DNA from 3 places in the Alcaligenes sp. NLF5-7 genome. Region 3 is predicted to be linked to each of the others. Evidence: riboswitches for the same ligand, from Rfam matches in the RefSeq annotation. Region 3 holds a riboswitch; each other region holds the start of a gene.
The links. Region 3 has a riboswitch for thiamine pyrophosphate ahead of thiC (phosphomethylpyrimidine synthase ThiC). Riboswitches for the same ligand answer to the same signal wherever they lie in the genome.
Positions count from the first base shown of each region.

Region 1: linked by a shared signal. The riboswitch ahead of MID00_RS18295 (sodium:solute symporter family protein) and the one ahead of thiC (phosphomethylpyrimidine synthase ThiC) in region 3 are both predicted to bind thiamine pyrophosphate.
Region 2: linked by a shared signal. The riboswitch ahead of MID00_RS19315 (NUDIX hydrolase) and the one ahead of thiC (phosphomethylpyrimidine synthase ThiC) in region 3 are both predicted to bind thiamine pyrophosphate.

Region 1 is NZ_CP100755.1:3,969,226-3,976,362, forward strand. Features, by position in the region: gene MID00_RS18280 (SDR family NAD(P)-dependent oxidoreductase) at 1-238, opposite strand, end outside; gene MID00_RS18285 (LLM class flavin-dependent oxidoreductase) at 391-1,683, opposite strand; gene MID00_RS18290 (3-oxoacyl-ACP reductase) at 1,680-2,462, opposite strand; TPP riboswitch at 2,513-2,610, opposite strand; TPP riboswitch at 2,677-2,784, shown strand; gene MID00_RS18295 (sodium:solute symporter family protein) at 2,926-4,365, shown strand; gene MID00_RS18300 (OmpA family protein) at 4,442-5,287, opposite strand; gene MID00_RS18305 (motility protein A) at 5,292-6,107, opposite strand; gene MID00_RS18310 (flagellar protein FlhE) at 6,246-6,626, opposite strand; gene pbpG (D-alanyl-D-alanine endopeptidase) at 6,874-7,137, shown strand, end outside.
Region 2 is NZ_CP100755.1:4,172,802-4,179,938, forward strand. Features, by position in the region: gene MID00_RS19295 (nitronate monooxygenase family protein) at 1-732, opposite strand, end outside; gene MID00_RS19300 (cytochrome b) at 736-1,281, opposite strand; gene MID00_RS19305 (hypothetical protein) at 1,874-2,251, shown strand; gene MID00_RS19310 (tautomerase family protein) at 2,258-2,647, shown strand; TPP riboswitch at 2,693-2,811, shown strand; gene MID00_RS19315 (NUDIX hydrolase) at 2,856-3,329, shown strand; gene thiD (bifunctional hydroxymethylpyrimidine kinase/phosphomethylpyrimidine kinase) at 3,326-4,162, shown strand; gene MID00_RS19325 (response regulator transcription factor) at 4,477-5,196, shown strand; gene MID00_RS19330 (HAMP domain-containing sensor histidine kinase) at 5,189-6,547, shown strand; gene MID00_RS19335 (tripartite tricarboxylate transporter TctB family protein) at 6,695-7,137, shown strand, end outside.
Region 3 is NZ_CP100755.1:2,382,375-2,389,511, forward strand. Features, by position in the region: gene thiC (phosphomethylpyrimidine synthase ThiC) at 167-2,083, opposite strand; TPP riboswitch at 2,139-2,233, opposite strand; gene MID00_RS10945 (helix-turn-helix domain-containing protein) at 2,274-2,651, opposite strand; gene MID00_RS10950 (helix-turn-helix domain-containing protein) at 2,864-3,238, opposite strand; gene MID00_RS10955 (helix-turn-helix domain-containing protein) at 3,351-4,112, shown strand; gene MID00_RS10960 (D-amino acid dehydrogenase) at 4,199-5,452, opposite strand; gene proB (glutamate 5-kinase) at 5,582-6,739, opposite strand; gene obgE (GTPase ObgE) at 6,873-7,137, opposite strand, start outside.

The DNA of each region.
Region 1 (7,137 bases), 1.6 Mb from region 3:
TCAGCACATCAATATTGGGAAAACGAGCTGTCAGATCAGCCAGCACCGCTTCTGCTCGCGCACGATCGGTCAAATCCACGCTGACCGGTACAAAACGCTCGCCCAGTTCGGCGGCCAGGGCATCGAGCTTGTCCTGACGACGCGCCAGACCCAGCACGGTGTGTCCTTCAGATACCAATTTACGGGCAAGCGCAGCCCCAAACCCTGAGGAGGCCCCGGTGACAACGGCGGTTTTCATAGTGCGATCCCTATACAGCTCGCTGCTCGTTAAGCAGGCGACAATTAAAGCATTAAGGATAGCAAACTTCAGGAGCTTCGTAGCCTCTTCACCCTAGGGAAAAAGCGGACAAATCCGTCTATGGAAATGCCCGCTTTTTTCTTGCCCTGGCATCAGGCGGCAGGCCGCTCCAGGCCCAGGTGGCCGCGCAGGGTCGCATGCTCGTATTCCTGACGGAACAGCCCGCGTTTTTGCAGAACCGGAATCACCTGCTCAACAAAGTCACGAATGCCATTGGGCAAGGAAGGCGGCATCAGGTTAAAACCATCCGCTCCTTCGTTGCGCCACCATTGCTCAATCTGATCCGCAATGGACTCCGGCGTACCGACCATGGTGCAGTGACCGCCGCCAGCAGCGATTCGGCCCAGCAACTGGCGCACTGTCGGTTTTTCCATTTCCACAATGCGCAGCATGGTGGCATAGCGCCCTTTGGGGCCTTTGAAGCTTTCCAGTGGCGGCAGTGGTGGCACTGGCGCATCCAGCTCCCAATTCATGCAGTCCTGGCCGACAAACATGCCCAGCTGACGCAAGGATGTCTCGGCGGGTAGCAATTCGTCCAGCTCTTGCTGCTTGCGGCGCGCCTCTTCCATGGTGGAGCCCACATAGGTCACCAAACCCGGCATCACAGGCACATCCACGCCACGGCCCGCTTCACGCACGCGTCGTTTGATATCGCGGTAATAGGATTGGGCCGAGGGCAAATCATAAGCCACAGCGTAAATAGCCTCCGCTTTGCGGGCGGCCAAATCACGGCCTTGCTCAGAAGCACCTGCCTGAAACAGCACCGGCTGGCCTTGCGGCGAACGTGGCAAGGTCAAGGGCCCATCCACCAGGAAGTGATCGCCCTTATGCAGGATCTGGCGAACCTGATCCACTTTGGCGTAATCGCCCTTTCTGTCCATGACCAAAGCACTGTCGCTCCAGGAGTCGAACAGTTGCAATGCGGTATCGACAAACTCCTCAGCCCGCGCATAGCGCCAGGCATGATCGGGCATGGCTTCGTAGCCGTGGTTACGCGCTTCCGAGTCAAACATGGATGTCACCACATTCCAGCCCATCCGCCCATTGGATACATGATCCAAAGAGCACAACATGCGTGCCGCCACAAACGGCGTGTAAAAGGTACTGGAAACGGTACTGATCAAGCCGATACGTTCGGTGGCTCGCGCCAGCGCAGCCATCATGGTCAAGGGTTCCAGAAACCAGCGCGGACCATCGGACACGTTATCGCTGGACTGACCATCGGCAAAGAAAATAGCGTCCAGCTTGCCGCGCTCGGCAATTTGGGTCAGCTCTTCGTAAAACCGGACATCGCCCAAACGTTCGACCTGCGAATCAGGATGGCGCCAGGCTGCTTTGTGGTGCCCGCAGCCCATAATGAACAAATTGAAATGCAGCTGTCTCATCCGTTTTTCACCAATCCACCGTCAACAACCAGATTCTGTCCTGTTACGGCACGCGCCCACGGACCGGCGAAGAACAAGGCCGCATCGGCAAACTCCTCGGGCGTGGTCACGCGGCGCAAGGGGGTGCTGGCCGCAATCAAGTCAAACACCGCTTCGGGTGTGGCCGCGGACGCGTCGGTTGTACGCAGCAAACCACCGGAAATCATGTTCACGGTGATCTGATCCGGCCCCAGATCGTGCGACAAGGTGCGTGTCATGGACAACAAGGCCGCCTTGGCCGCGGTGTAATCGTGGTAAGGCACCACGGGGTTCTGAAACAGGTTCGTGCCGATATTGATAATGCGGCCAAAACCAGCTTGTTTCATGCCAGGCAGGGCGGCCTGTGTAGTGTTCAAGGCACCGCCCACAATGCCTTCCAGTTGCTGGTTCAGTTGAGCCCACGTCAAGGTATCGGCATGGGAACGGGCATCGCCGTTGAAGGAAAACTCGGGCAAGGCGTTATTGACGACGGTGGTGATGGGCTGGCCAAAGTGCGCCTGCGCCTTGGCAAACAAGGCTTGTACCGAAGCCGCATCCGTCACGTCCGCCTGCACGGCCAGACATTGCTGCGGAAATTCGTCCGCCAGCGCCTGAGCGGCTGCTTCACTTTTCAGGTAATTGATCACAACTTTTGCGCCCTGGCCCGCAAAGGCGCGTACCAGACAAGCCCCCAGGCCGCGTGCGCCGCCGGTGACCAGAACAAGTTGTTGAGAGAGTTCCGAGACGTGTTCCACAGACATGACATTCCTTGCAAAAATTCGGCGAGGATGTCGGCCCAGTTCGGACGCAGGGCCATGGATTCGGACATCCCTTCGCCAGTATGAGCTGGATCAGGTTCGACGGGTTTTATCTCAGCCCTTTCCAAGAAGGACACCCCGTGCCGCAGGCAGACCATAGCATAAATCGGACTAAACCGTATTATTGACATTTGAAAGAAGCTCTCCTACTCTTCTAGCCTGTTCCTGGGGGAGTCCTTAACGGGCTGAGACTCCGCATTCAAGCGGTAACCCTTAGAACCTGATCCGGATCATGCCGGCGAAGGGAAAGGAAACGCGGCCTGGCAGCCTGCCCGCTCTTGTCTATGCGGCGCATTCACAAGCTCACACGCCCCATTTCAATCCCTCCATTTTTCTGCGCCCTGTTCTGGCATCCTGCCAGCCTGGCCGGTTTGTGCCTGTTCAAGCAGGCTTTTGGGGAGATCTCATGCTGGACCAAAGTGCCACCCTCCTGTGGCTAATCGTTTTTTCCGCTGCTTTTGCCTTGGCCGGGGTGCTGTACGCCCGCCACTACAACAGCTCCCTGGAAGACTTTGTGGTGGCTCGCAACAGCCAAAGCTCGGTCGCTACCATTCTGACTTTATTGGCCTCCTCGCTGGGTGCCTGGATTCTGTTCTCGCCCGCACAAGCAGCCAGCTGGGGCGGTTTAAGCGCTGTCATCGGCTATGCCATTGGCTCCATGTCGCCCCGTCTGGCCATGATTCCACTCGGCAAGCGCATGCGCGAATTGCTGCCTCGCGGCCACAGCCTGAGCGAGTTTGTCATCGCCCGCTACGGTCGCCCCATGTATGCGCTGACTCTGGTCATCATGCTGTTTTACATGTTCATCTCCATGACGGCAGAAATCACCGCCATGTCCAAGATGATTACCCTGATTGCCCCGATTCCTTTGTGGGTCACGGCCAGCATTGTGTTGCTGGCCACGCTGATCTACACCTCTTACGGCGGTTTGCGTGCTTCCATCTTTACCGACAAGGTGCAGATGTTTGTGATTCTGCCCATGCTGTTCCTGATCGTGATGTTCGGCTGGCAAGCGGTGGGCGGCCCGGTACAGTTGTTTGACAACGTGAAACTGGAAGCTCCTCGACTGATCGAGCTTAGCGATCCCGTAGGCGTGAAGGCTGGCCTGACGTTCTTTGTCGCCATCTTGCTGACCGGCCTGTTTCACCAAGGTAACTGGCAACGTATCTATGCCGCCAAAGACACCAAGTCCATGCGTCGCGGCTTTTTGTTGGGTGGTTTGTTTGTAGCGCCCTTCATTTTCCTGATGGGCTTGTTTGGCCTGGCCTTTGTTGGTCTGGGCTCGCCCGGTGACAGCTCCGTGGCCCTGTTCAATGTAATTTTGCCGCACGTACCTGTCTGGTTCCTGGTGCTGCTGATTCCGTTAGGCCTGTCCCTGGTCATGAGCAGTGCCGATACCGCAATCAGCGCTGTCTCCAGCCTGATTGCCGTGGACTTGAGCCGCATCATGCCGCATCGCAACACCGCCCAAATGATGAGTCTGGCGCGTTCCCTGATCTGGATTTGCTCCATCCCTGTGCTCTACGCCTCCTCACAAGGCTTTAGCGTACTGTACTTGTTCCTGTTGGCAGACTTGCTGTGCTCGGCAGCGGCCTTCCCGGTTTTCTTTGGCCTGTACAGCCGCCGCTACGATGGCTTTACGGCCACCATCAGCACCATCGGTGGTCTGGTCGCCGGTCTGGCCGTATTCCCGCGCCCCAATGGTCCTATGGATTACTTGCTGGAGTCCTTCCTGCTGGCCGCGATTGTGCCGGTAGTGATCAGTGTTCTGATCATGCCCTTGCGTCGTCACCTGCCCAAGTTCGATCTAGGCTCTCTGGCTTCCTCCACGCGCGTACTGGACTAAGTCAGACGCGTTGAATTTCGGCTCAAAACAAAAACCCCGGTTTGCAACATACAAACCGGGGTTTTGTGTTAAAGGCTCATGGGACGGGGCTTTCAGGCTGTGCTTGGGGAGTCTGCACAATAATTTCAACCCGTCGATTCGTCGCACGGCCTTGCGAGGTGCCGTTATCCCCCAAAGGCCGGGTATCGGCATAACCGACAGCGCTCAGTCGCTGGCTGCCAATTCCGTTGGCTTCCATATAACGCACTACGCTACCGGCACGCGCACCTGATAGTTCCCAGTTGGATGGGTAGCGATAACTACGAATCGGCACCGAGTCCGTATGACCTTCAATCACAATAGGATGGGTGGATTTCTGCAGTACGGCAGCCAGTTGGCGTAATACCGTCAAACCTTCCAGCCCCAGATCCGCACCGCCCGAGTTAAACAGAATTTCGCTATTGATACGAAAGCTCACGGATTGGTCGTTCATGACCACATCGATATTGTCGCCCAAGCCGTCCAGATCCAGACCGTGATTGCCTTTGCCTTGTCCCTCACCCTGACCAGCGTCCGGGAAAAGGCCCGCCCCAGCAGGCAACAAACCGGCTCCGTCCTTGCCTGCTTGGGCCACGACTGTAGCCCCTCCCTGCCCTTGTCCCTGCGCCGCCGTTTGCGCCCGCTTACCCGCAAAGGACAGCATCACAATCATCAAGACCAGCAACAAGGTCATCATGTCCAGATACGTGGTCAACCAGGCTTCTTCTTCCTCGGGCACCGCCAGCCCTGGATCATTCCAGGGGCGGCTACGACGACGACTGCCCAGATTGCTGGCCAGTTGTTGTTCGATTTTGGCGCCGCGAGCTTGCTCCAGTTCCTTTTGCAAGGCTTTCTGGCGGTCAGCAAGTTCACCCAAAGTCAGGTCCTGCTCCATGTTTCCCATGGGATCAGCCCCGTTCCGGAGCCGGGTCCGCATCATCATCGCGGCCGCCCCGGTCATTGATCTCGTCCTGATACTGAGCCATGAAGGAGTTCAGCGTCTCACGCATCAAGGCCGGGCCACGGCGCTGGCTCATCATGGACACACCTTGCATGATCATGTTCATCAGAACCACACGCTGTTCGGTACGACGCTCCAGCTTCACCGCCACGGGCTTGAAGACCAGATTGGACAGCAGCACGCCGTAGAACGTCGTCATCAAGGCCAGAGCCATTTGCTGACCAATAGACGTAATGTCACCATCGCCCAGCAAAAACATCAGGTTGACCAAGCCAATCAGCGTGCCGACCATACCGAAGGCCGGTGCAAAGCTGGCCATCAAACGGAACAATTGCGCTTCTGCATGTTCACGAGCACGCAAACGGCTGATACGCCATTGCAAAAGGTCTTCAATATCTTCCTGGGGTGCCCGATCAATCACCAGCTGAACGCCGGTTTTCAGAAAAGGGTTGGCCACTTTTTCCAGCGCCTCTTCCACCGCGCGAATATCCCCCATCATCCACAGGCGGGAGATATTGATCAGCTCGTCCATATCCTGCTGGGTATACAGGCGTTCATTGCGCAGCACGGTGCCGATCAGACCAAAAATACGGACAACTTCGCTTAAGGGATAACTGATGAACGTCGCGGCCAAGGTACCTACCAGCACCACGGCCAGACTGGGCAGGTCCACAAACAAGGCGGGGTTTTCTGCCGTAAAAAACAAGATCACGGCAAACAGCAGCACGCTGGCTACGATGCCGATCAGAGTAGAGGGGTTCATGCACAAGTCCTGGTTATGGCCCGATGGGCATCAGGACTACATATCGGCAGTACGGCAGGTTTCTTTAGGTCTGGACTTTGAGGTGGATCAAGTACAAGAGCAATTAAATCGTTTATTAGGAAACCGCCTTATTTCAGGCTAGCGCTGGTAATTCACCCGTATCGAGGCCTGCACACGCACAGGCTCTGTGCTACCCGCCCAGCTCCACACCTCATGCACCAGCACAAAGCCAAGACGCGCATCCTGACCGGCAAAGGCCCTGGTACTTAATACCGAACCATTCATGTCCACACAGGAGCCGCCTTGCAAGCACAAACGGCTTTTCAGAATGGCGCGCCCATTGTGGTGATAACTGACTTCCACCTTGCCTATGCTTGAAGCCTGTGCTCGCACCGCCTCTGCAGGCAGGAAGCTTTGCTGGGTGCTGGGCGAGCTGGTGGTGATGGCATTGCTAAGCTGTTCCCCGTCCCAAGCCAAGGAGGCAGCATGACTGGCCAGCGGTAATGAAACCAGGACCATAGAAAGCAGGAATCGATTTAAAAAACTGTTTATAAAAACAGGTTTTTTATTATTTTGGACTTTCAGAAAAAACATAAGCTGTGTTTTTATACAGATAAAAATAAGTTTCTTAATGATACCGCGCAGATATCTTAATTTTTTTTTAACTTTGAGCCGTAAGATACTAATATAAAGAGGATTTTTTCTGGTAGCATAAGCGCATAAATTCTCTCCGCCCTTCTGTTTCTCGCCTACCGGGAACTGAAAAATGCCTCAGACCAGAACAAATAAATTCATTCGACGTGCGCTATGTGTTTTATTTCTAGCGCCTTTTTCGATTTCGTCCTTTGCGCAGACACTGGCGCTGGCCGAGCCATCCACACTGGATGAAGCCACAGCCGCCATCAGCTACAACGTGCCGCATCTGGTTTTCGAGAAAAACCTGCAGCCTATCAGCTATAGCGAGAACGATAGCCGCCGCGCGCTTAATGCCCTTAAACACGACGCCCTGATTCAGCACGCAGCCCTGCGG
Region 2 (7,137 bases), 1.8 Mb from region 3:
CCAGCCAAAGGAATAGCCAGTGCGATATTCCGTATCATCCGTGCTGGCTTCCAGAATCTTTTGCTTGTAGAGCGGATGCGCGTTGGACTCCTCGCTGGCCAGAAAGGCCGTGCCCACCAATACGCCGGAAGCCCCCAGGCTCATGGCCGCCCTGACATCCTGGCGGGTCGTAATCCCGCCTGCCGCCAGTACGGGACGACCTTGCGCACAGTCCAGAATCGCGGGTAGTAAAGACATCAGGCCAATGGTGCCGCGATTCAGATGGCCACCAGCCTCACCGCCTTGGGCGACGATAATGTCGGCCCCATGCGCAATCGCTTTACGAGCCAGAGCCACCGTGCCGGTTTGCACCATCACAATCATGCCGGCGTCTTTGGCGCGGGGAATCATGTCGGCGGAATAGTCCTCGGCATAGAACAGCGACAGGATGCGAGGCCGCTCCTGCAAGATCACTTGAAACTGGGCCTCGAACACCTCCGGGCCACCAAACTGCGGCACCACATTCACCCCGAAAGGCTGGTCCGTCAGTGCCCTGGTTTCCCGCAGCCACTTACGCAGCATCAAGGGAGCCAGACGCAAGCCACCCAGCACACCCATCCCACCCGCGTTCGCTACCGCCGCCACCAATTGCGGCCCGGAAATCGCAGCCATGCCCGCCAGAAAAATCGGGTACTGCACTCCGCACATATCCGTAATGACATTGCCCGCAAAGTCTCGATTTGCTTCGCTCATGATTTACAACTCCACCTGTTTGCCCAAGATGCGACGCAAGGCCAGATTCTTCAGTACAAAATGATTCTTGAATGCCCCGAAAAGGTGCAAGGCCAGCCCTGCCAAAAAGGCTGTGGCGCCAATATTGAACAGCACATCAACCACGGCTTTGACCTGCTCATTCGGGCTGATCACGGTCGGTAACGCCAGGCCACCGGGCAACTCCACCGCCACGCCAGCCGCCGCACGGGATAGCCAGACGGCGACGGGCAGCAGCACCATCGCCAAGGCCAGGGCTGTCGCCACGGAACGGGCCACTATTACTTCCACCGGGTTGGGCGAGCCCACCGGCAAGGGATGAAAAGAAGTCACCCGCGCCCAGAAACGGTAGATGGAAATCAGGAACAGCAGCGTCCCCAGCAGATTTTGCAGCTGCACCAGCCGCACCTCACCGGGGCTTTGGGCCAGGGCCACCCCCAAGCCCAGAATGGAAAACAGCAAGGCCGCTACAAGCCAGTGCAGCACAATAGTGATGGGCGAGAACCTGAGTCCGTTGTCGCGCAATTGCATGATTAGCTCCTTGAAAAGCTCACCGGGGGGCAAGTCCTCTACAGTGCAATACCGAGAGTGATACGTCGTGAGCCACCTGCCCAACAGGTACAAGCGGCCAGTGTCGGCAGTCACCTTGTCGCCTGCAGGCCTGGGCCTGTGTCACAGTGGCCTCAGAGCCTTGGCGGTGCCAAGAACCGTCGTTTAGAAGCCCTGACGATAAGCGCAGCAACCAATCAAGTAAAATGATGAATACTGATTAATAAAATCTTTTTTAGTGATTTATAAACAGAAAGTTCTTCTCAGAACGCCAGGCGGCAGGCGTGCAACCTTCATCATCAAACCATCCAAGGGCAACAAGTAACATCCGCTGGTAGTTCGCAAGAAACCGCAGGCTCATCCAGGCCTCGCCTACATGAATCTCTTTTTGATCATTATTAGTGATTCATAAAATCATTATTCATCATTTTACTTGATTCATTCAGTCTTCTATCTTCCCTATCGATAGCCCTGCTATCCCGCCCTCAAACCAGGAGACAGAAACCATGACTCGCCCAGCTGCCTATCTTGAACACTGTAAAAAAAGCCACGTCTTGCCCGGCTTTTGAATCTTATGGTGACGGACGCTCAACGCGACATCATCAAGACCGCTGCCCCGCTGCTGGCAAGCGGCAACAAAGCCCTGACCACCTATTTTTATGAATTGATACTGCGCGACTCCCCACCGATGAGCCCCTTGGCCAGCCAGATCGCCAACAATCACCTCGCTCTACAGGCCCAGCCCGAGCATGACCCAATGATGGGCACTTGCCAGCTGCAAGCCATACGCGAAGAGCTGATCGCGAGGATGACAAGCAACGAGCTCATAGATGGATGGGTCGCCGCCTATCAACAGTTATCGAATTTGCTAATCGAAGCCGAACGTCTGATTTACGACGATATGGCTATCACTTCCGGCGGCCTTGCAGACCGCAGCCCCAATCAAGAATGAACCATCATGCCACTACTGAAATTTGATCTGATTCAAGGCCGCAACGACAAAGAGCTGCGCCTGCTGCTGGACACCGCGCATCAAGCCATGGTGCAAGCCTTTGATGTTCCCGCCAGCGACCGCTACCAGTGCGTGACCCAGCATCGTCCCGGCGAGCTGATACTGGAAGACACCGGCCTGGGCTATCCGCGTAGCGACAAGGTGGTACTGCTGCACATCGTGTCCCGCCCCCGCAGCGAGAATCAAAAAATTCAGTTCTACCGTTTACTGGCAGAGCGGCTGGAGCAGAACTGTGGCGTCTCGCCCAATGATCTGATCATTGCTCTGGTCGAGAACAGCGATGCAGACTGGTCCTTCGGGCGTGGGCGGGCGCAGTTTTTGACGGGGGAGTTATAGGCTAAAGACAGGTATACTCGCCCAGACCGTTTTTACAGAAACGGTCTTTTCACCGAGGGGAGCCTGGCGAGCAGGCTGAGAAACTGCCCGAGCAGATTGCACCGCAGTGACCCGTTGAACCTGATCCGGGTCATGCCGGCGAAGGGACGGGTCTGTACCTGCTCGCCGCTTGCTGCCGGATGGCTATCCTTGACTAGGAGTTGCTATCTTGTCTTCTGACCACTCTCCCTCCCCCATCGGCCCGGTTGCCGCCACCCTGGCTGCCGTCATCCATCAAGACCGGATTTTGCTGATACGCCGCGCCAATCGCCCCGATGCAGGACGCTGGGCCTTTCCGGGTGGCAAGATTCGCGCGGGCGAAACCATCATGGCGGCGGCCCATCGGGAACTGACCGAAGAAACCGGCGTACAAGGCCAGGCCATGCAGCTCTTTGATGCGCTGGATGTATTTGACCGCGAACCCAGCGCCAGACCTTTGGCCTATTCGCATTTCATTCTGATTGCCGTGCTGTTTCGCTGGCAGCAAGGTGAGCCGCAAGCAGGCGATGACGCTCTGGACGCGCGCTGGTTCAGCAATGCGGAACTGGACAGTCTGGATGTGGCACACAGCTTTGATGTAGTACGAGTTGCCCGTCGGGCACTGGCATTGGCTACCACTCAAGATCAAGCAGGCCAAGCATGATTCCCAATGTCTTGAGTATTGCGGGCACGGACCCGACCAGCGGTGCCGGTATTCAGGCTGATCTGAAAGCCATGTATGCCTTGGGCGCTTATGGCATGAGCGTGATTACCGCCGTGGTCGCGCAAAACACCCAGGGTGTGCGGTGTTTTGTGGCGCTGGAGCCGGACTTTGTGGCGGACCAGTTGGATGCGGTGTTTGAGGATGTGCGCGTGGATGCCATCAAGATCGGCATGATCGCCAATGCAGGGATTGCGGAAGCAATTGCAGACCGCCTGCACCATCACGGTCTGGACTGCCCGATTGTGCTGGACCCGGTCATGGTCGCTAAAAGCGGGGATCGTTTGCTCAGCCCCGAAGCCGTGTCCGTCGTGCGCGACAGGCTGCTGCCCATGTGTACCCTGCTTACCCCCAACTTGCCCGAAGCGGGCGATCTGCTGCACAAACCGGAACCCGCCTCACTGCAAGAGATGCACAGCACCTTAAGCGAACTGTGCTTGCTGGGCCCTGCGTGGGTGCTGTTAAAGGGCGGCCATCTGGACGGCCCGGACAGTGTGGATTTGCTGCAAGGCCAAGGGCAAAGCCATGTTTTTCAGTCGCCACGCATTCCGACACGCAACACGCATGGCACGGGCTGTTCGCTGTCCTCCGCCATTGCTGCTCTGTTACCGGGCCGCAGCGTACCGACCGCGGTAGGCTTGGCCAAGGAATACTTGAATGGCGCTTTGGCCGCGGCTGACCAATTGCGGATTGGCTTGGGGCAAGGTCCGGTCCATCACTTCCATGCTTTGTGGTCACCTGCAGAGAGTAAGGCGACCTCCCCAATCCAGGAATAGAGCCCACCTTGTATTGGGCCTCATAGCGCCACCCGCATTTTTTAGCCAATGGACAAACATCCCAGACAATTTCCGGCGCATTTCCGGATTTCCAGCCCGACAGCCCTGAGACTTTTATTAGAATAATGTGCTGACTAATTACTCCTATAATTCAGAGCACATGACAGTATTAACAGGATGAATCAATATTTATATTTCCTGACATCAAACATTACCGTTTTGTCATGTTCGCCTCATAGTCGGGATCAGCCTTTTTGATCAATCCATTTCTGGAATGGATGAGTCTGCCACTTCATAAATCTCCGAGAAGCCAAATGTGGAATTGCTTACTGATTGAAGACGACCGGGAAAATGCCCGGTATTTAGTGAATGGCTTATCCGAGCTGGGCTATTCGGTGGTGACCAGTCATGATGGCGTTTCCGGTTTGGAAAATGCCATGAAAGACGTATGGGATGTGATTATCCTGGATCGCATGCTACCCAATAATGTCGATGGCCTGTCCATTCTTTTTACTTTGCGATCTTTAGGTAAAAAAGTCCCTGTACTGGTATTAAGTGCCTTATCCGGCGTAGACGACAAAGTTGATGGTTTGAAAGCCGGTGGCGATGATTATTTAATCAAGCCCTTTTCCTTTCAGGAATTGGCCGCCCGCCTGCATGCCCTGATACGCCGCAGCAGTGACAATGCAGAAATCAAGAATCTGCAGGTGGATGATCTGGTCATGAATATCCGCAACCAGAAAATCTCCCGTGGCGACGAGGTGCTGGAGCTGCAACCTCGTGAAATCAAGCTGCTGTCCTACCTGCTGATGAACAGCCACAAGATCGTTACCCGCACCATGCTGCTGGAAGTGGTCTGGGGCTATAACTTCGACCCCCAATCCAATGTGATTGATGTGCTGGTCAGTCGTTTGCGGCGCAAGGTGGACAAGGAAGGCGCCACGCCCCTGATCCATACCGTGCGTGGCCGTGGCTATGTACTTAGCGACAAGGACAGCATCGACGGTTTCAAGCTAAAGCGCTGCGATGATTGATTTCATCAAACGCCTGTGGGAGTCCACCTCCTTCCGGCTGACCTTGAACTACAGCATCCTGGCCATCTTCACCACGCTCTTTTTAATCGGTTTTTTCTACGTTCAGGTGTTTGGAGCCTTGCGCGACGAGCACCTGCGGCAAATCAACGTCGCCGTACAGCGTCTTAGCATTGCCTACGAAGTCGGCGGGCGCGAAGAGATCCTGCGCATGATCGAGCTAACCCTCTCGGACCGGATTGATTCGGGCCAGGAAATCTATCTGCTGCTGGACGAATTCAATCACACCCTGGTGGGCAATATCAGCGAGATCCCCGGCCTGAACAACCTGCCAGAACGACAAGTGGTGGAAGTGCAGATCAAGCATATCGACGCGCTATCCGAAGGCAATGTCCGCGTCACCAAACTGTCCGGCGGAGAAACCCTGGTGGTCGGCCACGAGCTGGGCACCTTGATCGAGCTGCGCGCCATGCTTAGCCGCATCATTGTCACCTCCATGATCCTGGCCTTGATGCTAGTAATTCTGGGCGCCTATGTCTTTAGCAATGAGCTGAAATACCGCGTGGGCCGCATCCGCCTGCTGACGGAACAGGTAGGCGCGGGCGACATTTCCAAGCGCATCACCTCCGAGAGCGAGGACGTTTTTGGCCTGATCCACCACGACATCAACCGCATGCTGGACAAGATCGAGAGCCTGATGCAAGGCGCACGGCATATCTCCGATACCGTGGCCCACAATATCCGCACCCCGCTCACCCGCATCGTTGGCAAGCTGCGTGAAACCCAGAACCTGCCAGGTGTCCCGCCCCATGTCCGGGAGGCACAACAAGACGCGATTGAAGAAGTAGAGAACCTGAGCGTGCTGCTGGGCAAGCTGCTACAAATTGCCGAGCTGAATGCCGGTGTGCAAAGACAGAACTTCAAGGCCTGCAATCTGGAAGTGATTGCCGAAGACGTTCTGGACTTGTACAGCTTTTTCGCTGAAGAAAAGGGCGTCACGCTGCAGAAAAAGAAAATCGACAGAGTCATTATTAATGGCGACAGCAATTTATTAGCCAGTGCTTTAGCCAATCTGGTGGATAACGCTGTTAAATACGCCCATTCCCATGCCAGCGTTGAAATTAAAAAACGCTTTGACAATAAAATCTCCATCATTGTGGAAGATGATGGCCCGGGATTACCAGAAAGCGAATATGAAAACGTAGGCAAGTATTTTTATAGATTCAATAATGATAGTGAAGGATTTGGATTGGGATTAACCAGCGTTGCCGCCATTATTGAATTGCACCGGGGCGAGCTGATTTTCTCCAAAGGAGTATTCGGCTTGAAAGTCACCATTGTGCTGCCTGTTTAAGCCTTACCAAGACATTCAAACATGACCAAAAGGTAATGAAACTGTCACCCTAAGCCCTCTCCTGCTCCGCTAAGCTAGCCTCATTTTTAATCGCTCTTTTTCAGGGTTTATAAAAATCATGCTTGCTTTAGGGGAATGAGGAGATTCATGAGCAGACAAAAATATTATTCAGCCGGCCTGATGGTGGGAGTAGGCGTATTTACCGTCCTGATGGGACAGAAATACTCCTTGGGCACCATGGCCCGCATGGGACCGGGCTACTTCCCGTTTCTGCTGGGCATCGTGATGATTGTGCTGGGCGCTCTGTACCTGTTTGTAGAGACCGCCGCGCACGACGATGAGCAGGAGGAGGACTACGGCCCGCCGCAATGGCGTGGCTGGATGGCCATTGTGGGCGGCATCATCGTCTTCATTATTTTGGGTCGCTACGGCGGACTGGTTCCCGCCACCTTTGCCCTGGTGTTCATCTCAGCCATGGGCGACAAGGAACATTCCTGGCTCACTGCCCTGCTGCTGTCCATTTTCGTGACACTGCTGGGTGTGGTTATTTTCTCCTGGGGGCTGGAGCTGCAATTCCCCCTGTTTACTTG
Region 3 (7,137 bases):
AGCAACGATCTCTTCTGACTGTTAAACCTCGCTTTCCAATAAATGAAATGACGAAGCCCCCAAAAAGAAAAAGCCCCAGGCAGAAAGAATCCACCCAGGGCTTTAACCCATCAAGGCCTGATCAAACAAAGATCATGTTCACACCCGGCCCGTATTCAACACAGCATCAAGCCTCCTGATACAGCTTGCTGCCTTGCTGAACAAATTGCACTGACATCTCCTTCATCCCCTGATCCACAGCGGACTGCTCATCCAGACCGTTAGCCTTGGCATAGTCCCGTACATCCTGCGAAATCTTCATGCTGCAGAACTTGGGGCCACACATGGAGCAGAAGTGCGCCACTTTCATCGAGTCTTTCGGCAAAGTCTCGTCGTGGAACTCACGCGCTGTATCCGGGTCCAGACCCAGATTGAATTGATCATCCCAGCGGAATTCAAAGCGCGCCTTGGACAAGGCATTATCCCGGAATGCCGCCGAAGGATGTCCCTTGGCCAAGTCCGCGGCATGTGCTGCGATCTTGTACGTGATGATGCCGTCCTTCACGTCCTTCTTGTTCGGCAAGCCCAGATGCTCCTTGGGCGTCACATAGCACAGCATCGCCGTACCTTGCCAGGCAATCATCGCTGCACCCAAACCGGAAGTGATGTGATCGTAGCCCGGCGCAATGTCCGTTGCCAAAGGCCCCAAGGTGTAGAAGGGGGCCTCATGACAGTGCTCCAGCTGCAACTGCATGTTCTCTGGAATCAAATGCAAAGGCACATGACCAGGACCTTCAATCATGACTTGAACATCATGCTTCCACGCTACCTGGGTCAACTCGCCCAGGGTACGCAGTTCCGCGAATTGTGCCTGATCATTAGCGTCATAGCCCGAGCCGGGACGCAAGCCATCGCCTAGCGAGAAAGCCACGTCGTACTGCTTCATGATCTCGCAGATGTCCTCGAAATGCTCGTACAGGAAGCTTTCGCGGTGATGCGCCAGACACCACTTTGCCATGATGGAACCACCGCGCGAAACAATGCCTGTCATGCGGCTGGCCGTCATGGGAATAAAGGGCAAACGCACACCGGCATGAATGGTGAAATAGTCCACGCCTTGCTCGGCCTGCTCAATCAAGGTGTCGCGGAAAATATCCCAGGTCAGATCTTCGGCAATGCCGCCGACCTTTTCCAGGGCCTGGTAAATAGGCACCGTACCGACAGGAACCGGCGAGTTGCGAATAATCCATTCGCGCGTCTCATGGATATTCTTGCCCGTGGACAAATCCATGATGGTGTCCGCACCCCAGCGAATCGCCCAGGTCATTTTTTCGACCTCTTCGCCAATGGTGGAGCCCAGGGCGGAGTTACCGATATTGGCGTTGATCTTCACCAGGAAGTTGCGGCCAATAATCATGGGCTCGGTTTCCGGGTGGTTGATATTGGCGGGCAAAATGGCTCGGCCACGCGCAATCTCATCACGAACAAACTCGGGGGTGACCGTGGTGGGCAAGCTGGCACCGAAACCTTGACCAGGGTGTACCTTGGTCAGGCGACGAGCCATCTCTTCACCTTGCGGACCGCTGGCGCGCAAGCTTTCAATGTATTGCTCACGTCGCAGATTTTCCCGAATCGCCACAAACTCCATTTCGGGAGTGATGATGCCGCGCCTTGCGTAATGCATTTGCGTGACATTAGCGCCCGAAATACTGCGTCGTGGCTGGCGCTTCAACTCGAAGCGTAAAGTATCCAGCTCCGGATCGGCCTGGCGGGCCTGACCGTACTGGCTATTGAGCCCCGCCATCAACTCGGTGTCCTTGCGCTCGCTGATCCAGGCTTGGCGTAGCGGTGGCAGGCCTTTGCGAATATCGATCTGTACCGAGGGGTCCGTGTAAGGACCACTGGTGTCATAAACGCTTAAGGGAGGATTCGGCTCGGCGCCGAAGTGGCTGGGCGTATCAGCCAGGGAGATTTCCCGAAAAGGCACACGCAGATCAGGCCGTGAGCCGGTTTGGTAGATTTTTCGGGAGTTGGGTAAGGGCTGGATCGCAGCCGGGTCTACGCTGGCCGCTGTGGCCGTAAAAGAAGGGGTTTTGCTTGTCATTGCAGCTCCAAAGAAATGGTGGAGCCGATATAGGAAGAAGTGCCGTGCAGGCATTGCACCTGTGGCACACGCTCCCAGCATCGGCATTATCCGTACTGGTACGAGGGTTTATCTCAACCCGCCAAATGGCGAGTACCCCTGCGTGCTGACAAGTATAGGTATCTTGGAGCTGCTTGTGGACGTATAAGGCTTATTTTCTTTTCATACCGTTGAGCAGATGACGGATGGTTTGATCCAGGTGGTCACGCTCTTTGGGTGGCAAAGCCACAATCTCGTCCACGGAAAAGCGGTTGAAGGGCCAGGTCACAATCGGTGGGCCTTCGCCGGAGTCTTGCAAGGTGGTAGCATGGGCTGCACTCAGCTCCATATTGCCCAGCCCGTTTTTCAGCCATTGAGCACTGATATTCAGGGCTTTGGCCAGATCCAGAATTTCGCGCGCGTCACGCCGCGTACCACTCTCGTAATTGGAGATGGCGCTTTGACTGAGGTTGCACAGACGAGCCAGCTCGGCTTGAGAAAAGCCGCGTTGCAGGCGGGCGTGGCGGAGGCGATCAGAGAAGTGTTTCACAGTACAGATTGTTCATGGAACGCCCTGCACGATGGTTTTGAGTAAAGATGTCGTATGTGATAAAAATGTCTGGCTTAACCGGCTGAATGAAACGAAGAGAAGCTTAAGATGGGAGCAGCACCAGATTTGTCGGGTTCAAGCCTGTGCTTAAAGCTTGAATGTCAGGGGTGTTTAACAAGGCAGGCGGTATAGGCGGGTAGAACGTACGGTGCCTAGCGTTTTTTCATGCCGTCCAGTAAATGACGCAAAGTGCGATCGAGCAAATCACGTTCGCCATCTGCCAAAGCAACCACTTCATCGACGGAAAACAGACGGAAAGGCCAGGTAACAATGGGAGGACCATCCAGGGGTTCGGACAATGTGTAGCTGTCCTGCGTGAACTCCATCGTGCCGATACCCTTGCGCAACCACAAAGCGCTGACATTCAAGGCTCTGCTCAACTCCAGAATTTCACGTGCATCCCGACGAGTGCCATTTTCATAATTGGAGATGGCGCTCTGGGTCAATCCGCATAGACGTGCCAAATCTGCCTGAGAAAGACCGCGATGTTGACGTGCGTGGCGAAGGCGTTCGGAGAAATGTTTCACACAACAGATTGTTGATGTAAAGCCAAACACGATGGTTTTAATTAAAAATCACAGTCGTGATTTATACTGTCCGGCATAGTCATCAGATGTCATTATAGTTAAGGTATCAACTATGTCGGTTGCAAATGAAATTGCTGGCGGTCCTGTTGTTCTGTACCTGGCCACGTCTATCCCTGATCGAAACTTACTAGAACAACAAATTCAGGCTCTGGCAGAACGTGGTTATCGTCTTATTTTTTGTCCGGATGCGACGGCTTTGCTGCAGTTGGCCCAAACGCGGGGCCGTTACGCCGGTTCGATATGTATTGCCTGGTTGGGCGGGGCCTTGGCGGAAATCTGCTCGGCGGCCGTGCGCTTACGTATGCTGTGTCCGCAAATTGGAATCCTGATGCAGTCTGATGCGACGGACTCGGCCATGCTGCAAGCCTTGCATAGCGGCGGAGATCAGTTTTGCCCCAGGGATGCGTCTTTGGAGTTGCTGGCAGCCAGTTTGCACAGCTTGCAGCGGCGCATGATGCAGATGCCCATCATTCCTGAACCGTCTCAGCCCCAGGAGTGGGTGCTGGATCAGGAGGGCTGGGCCTTGATATCGCCTGTCGGGATCTCGTTTAGCCTGACCAGCACGGAGCGCGCCTTCATCGTCCGCTTGCTGCGCGAAGAGGATCGCCGGGCCAGTCATTACGAGTTGATGCGGGCTGTGGCTAGTAAAACGGATGTAATCAGCAATCCACCCGGTGCTTCGCATATCAACCGCCTGGGCGTTCTGGTCAGCCGTATGAGACGCAAATTCAACCAGGGAGGCACGGTTCTGCCTATCCGCTCGATTCATAACTGGGGCTATATGTTCGCTGCTAATTGCCAGTTGCTGGCCTAGTCAGGATGTCATCAGGGCAGGGCAGTTGAAAAAGGCCCTGTCGGTTATACCGGCAGAGCCTTTGTTCATGCTGTGGGGGGCAGGGCTTAGTAGTAGCGCTGCACCGACAAGTCGTCTGCACGGATGGCAGGCTCCTTGTTGCTGATCAGATCAGCCAGCAATTGTGCACTGCCGGTAGCCAAGGTCCATCCCAGCGTACCGTGGCCGGTGTTCAGGAACAGATTGGAGTAGCGGCTACGCCCCACAATTGGGGTGCTGTCCGGCGTCTTGGGACGCAGGCCGGTCCAGAAATGCAGATCTGCATCGCTTTGGTAGCTGCCGGGGAACAGATCATTCAGGACCATCAGCAAGGTCTGTTCACGGCGGGGATTCAGGCGCTTGTTAAAGCCGACGACCTCGGCCATGCCGCCCACGCGAATGCGATTATCAAAGCGGGTCAGGGCGATCTTGTAGCTTTCATCCAGCAAAGTGGACTGAGGCGCACGCGAGGCATCCGCAATTGTGGCGGTAATGGAGTAGCCCTTCAACGGGTAGACCGGGATGGCCTGCAGGTCTTTCATCAAACCCGTAGACCAGGAGCCCAAGGCCACCACGTAGGCATCGGCAGTCAACAGGCCATCGGAGCTTTGGACGCCGCTGATCTGCGTGCCGTTGCTGTGAATGCGCTGAATGTTCTGGTTCCAGCGGAATTCCACGCCTTCCTTCTCGGCCAATTCGCTAAGGCGGCGGGTGAACATCTGGCAGTCGCCGGTTTCATCTTCCGGGAAGCGCAGGCCACCGCTTAGTTTGTGCTCTACGTGGCGCAGAGCCGGCTCAATCGTGTGCAATTCGGAGGCGGACAGCAGCTCGTAAGGCACGCCAGCTTCTTTCAGGACCTCGATGTCGGCAGCAATGCCGTCCAGCTGCTTTTGCGTACGGAAAAGCTGCAAGGTGCCTTGGGCACGGTGCTCGAATTGAATGTCGGTCTGGGCGCGCAGCTCGGCCATGCAGTGGCGGCTGTATTCAGCCAGACGCACCATGCGTTCTTTATTGATGGCGTAGCGGTCTGCTGTGCAGTTGCGCCACATGGCCAGTAGCCACTTGATTTGTGTCAGCGTGCCATCCGGGCGAATCGTCAGGGCCGGATGCTCGTCGAACATCCACTTGATGGCTTTGCGCGGGATACCCGGCGCAGCCCAAGGGCAGGCATAGCCAAAGGACAACTGACCGGCATTGGCAAAACTGGTTTCCAGAGCGGGCCCAGCCATGCGGTCGATGACCGTTACGCTGTGTCCTTGGCGGGCAAGATAATAAGCGCTGGTTACGCCTTCTACGCCAGCACCTAGCACGAGGATCTTCATACGGTTCCTTGGGCGCATCGCCCGAAAGGGAAAGTGTTGCAATCAGGCGCGCAAAAACCGCGCGCACTGTCGCAATTCGATACGTTTTATCCGTCTATTTCAACAGGCGGGCAGGGTAGGGGTCAAGGATTAGTCCTGATCCGGTGCACTGCGTGGGAACACCATATTGTTACGGTGTATCAGCTCTGTATCGTGTTCGCTGCCCAGCAATTCATTGATCAGGTGGCTGGGTTGGCCCATGATGCGGCGGGTGTCGTCCGAGGAGTAGTTGATCAGACCACGGGCGTATTCCACGCCGTGCTTATCCACGCAGGCAACGACATCGCCACGGTCAAATTCGCCTTCTACATGGGTGACACCGACGGGCAGCAGGCTCTTGTGACCGTCTACCAGCGCACGTACAGCGCCTTCGTCCAGCGATACGCGACCACGCACACGCAACTGGTCGACCAGCCAGCGTTGGCGGGCCGAGCGTACGGGCAAGGTGGCGCGCAGCTCGGTGCCGATGCGCTCACCTTGCGCCAGGCGGGACAGGACTTGCTGTTCGCGGCCAGAGGCAATAATGGTGTGGCCACCGCTTTGCGCAGCGCGTTTGGCGGCCAGGATTTTGGTGATCATGCCGCCGGTGCCGATATTGCTGCCCGAGCCGCCTGCCATGGCTTCCAGCGTCGGATCGCCCGCCTGTCCCAGCGAGATGAACTGCGCATCAGGATTGCTGCGCGGGTCGGCACTGTAAAGGCCAGCCTGGTCGGTCAGGATAATCAGGGTTTCGGCTTCGATCAGATTGGTGACCAGTGCGCCCAATGTATCGTTGTCGCCCACGCGGATTTCATCCGTGACCACCGTGTCGTTCTCGTTCACGATGGGGACTACACCCAGGTCCAGCAAGGTGTTGATGGTGCCTCGTGCATTCAGGTAGCGATGGCGGTCGGCCAGATCTTCATGGGTCAGCAGAATCTGAGCGGTGCGCACACCATGGCGGGCAAAAGCCACTTCATAGGCTTGAATCAAGCCCATCTGGCCGACGGCCGCCGCCGCTTGCAACTCATTCATGGCCTTCGGTCGGCGCGGCCAGCCCAGGCGAGCCATGCCTTCGGCAATGGCACCGCTGGAAACCAGCACCAATTGCTTGCCTTGGGCATGCAGTTGAGCAATCTGGGTAGCCCATTGCTCTACGGCATCCAGGTCAATCCCTTTGCCCTCGTTGGTGACCAGGGAGGAACCTACTTTAATAACCAATCGGCGCGATTGCGCAACGGCCGATTCAGAATGAGAAGAGTGCTGCATGACGAGTTCAGAAATCCATCGCTTGGCGTGTAAATAGAGAAAATGCCAGGAGTAGGGCGGTTGGCTTAACCGCGTCTTCCGGGCATTTTGGGGTTCAGTCCTGGAGTCTAGATCCTGGACCTGTGTAGCACGATCAGTCTGGGGCAAACCTCTCGTCGTAAATATGGGTGCCGTCGGCAATATCTTGCTCGATATGCTCTTTGCGGCTTTCTTCATCCAGCCAGGATTGCAGCTGATAGACCAGATCCTGTGTACCGACACCGGTCAGGGCGGAGATACCAAAGACCGGGCCTTCCCAGTTCAGCTCTTTGAGCAGGCGGGCTTTCAGGTCTTCCGGGTCCGAGACCATGTCCAGCTTGTTCAGAACCAGCCAGCGTGGCTTGGCGTACAGCTCTTCG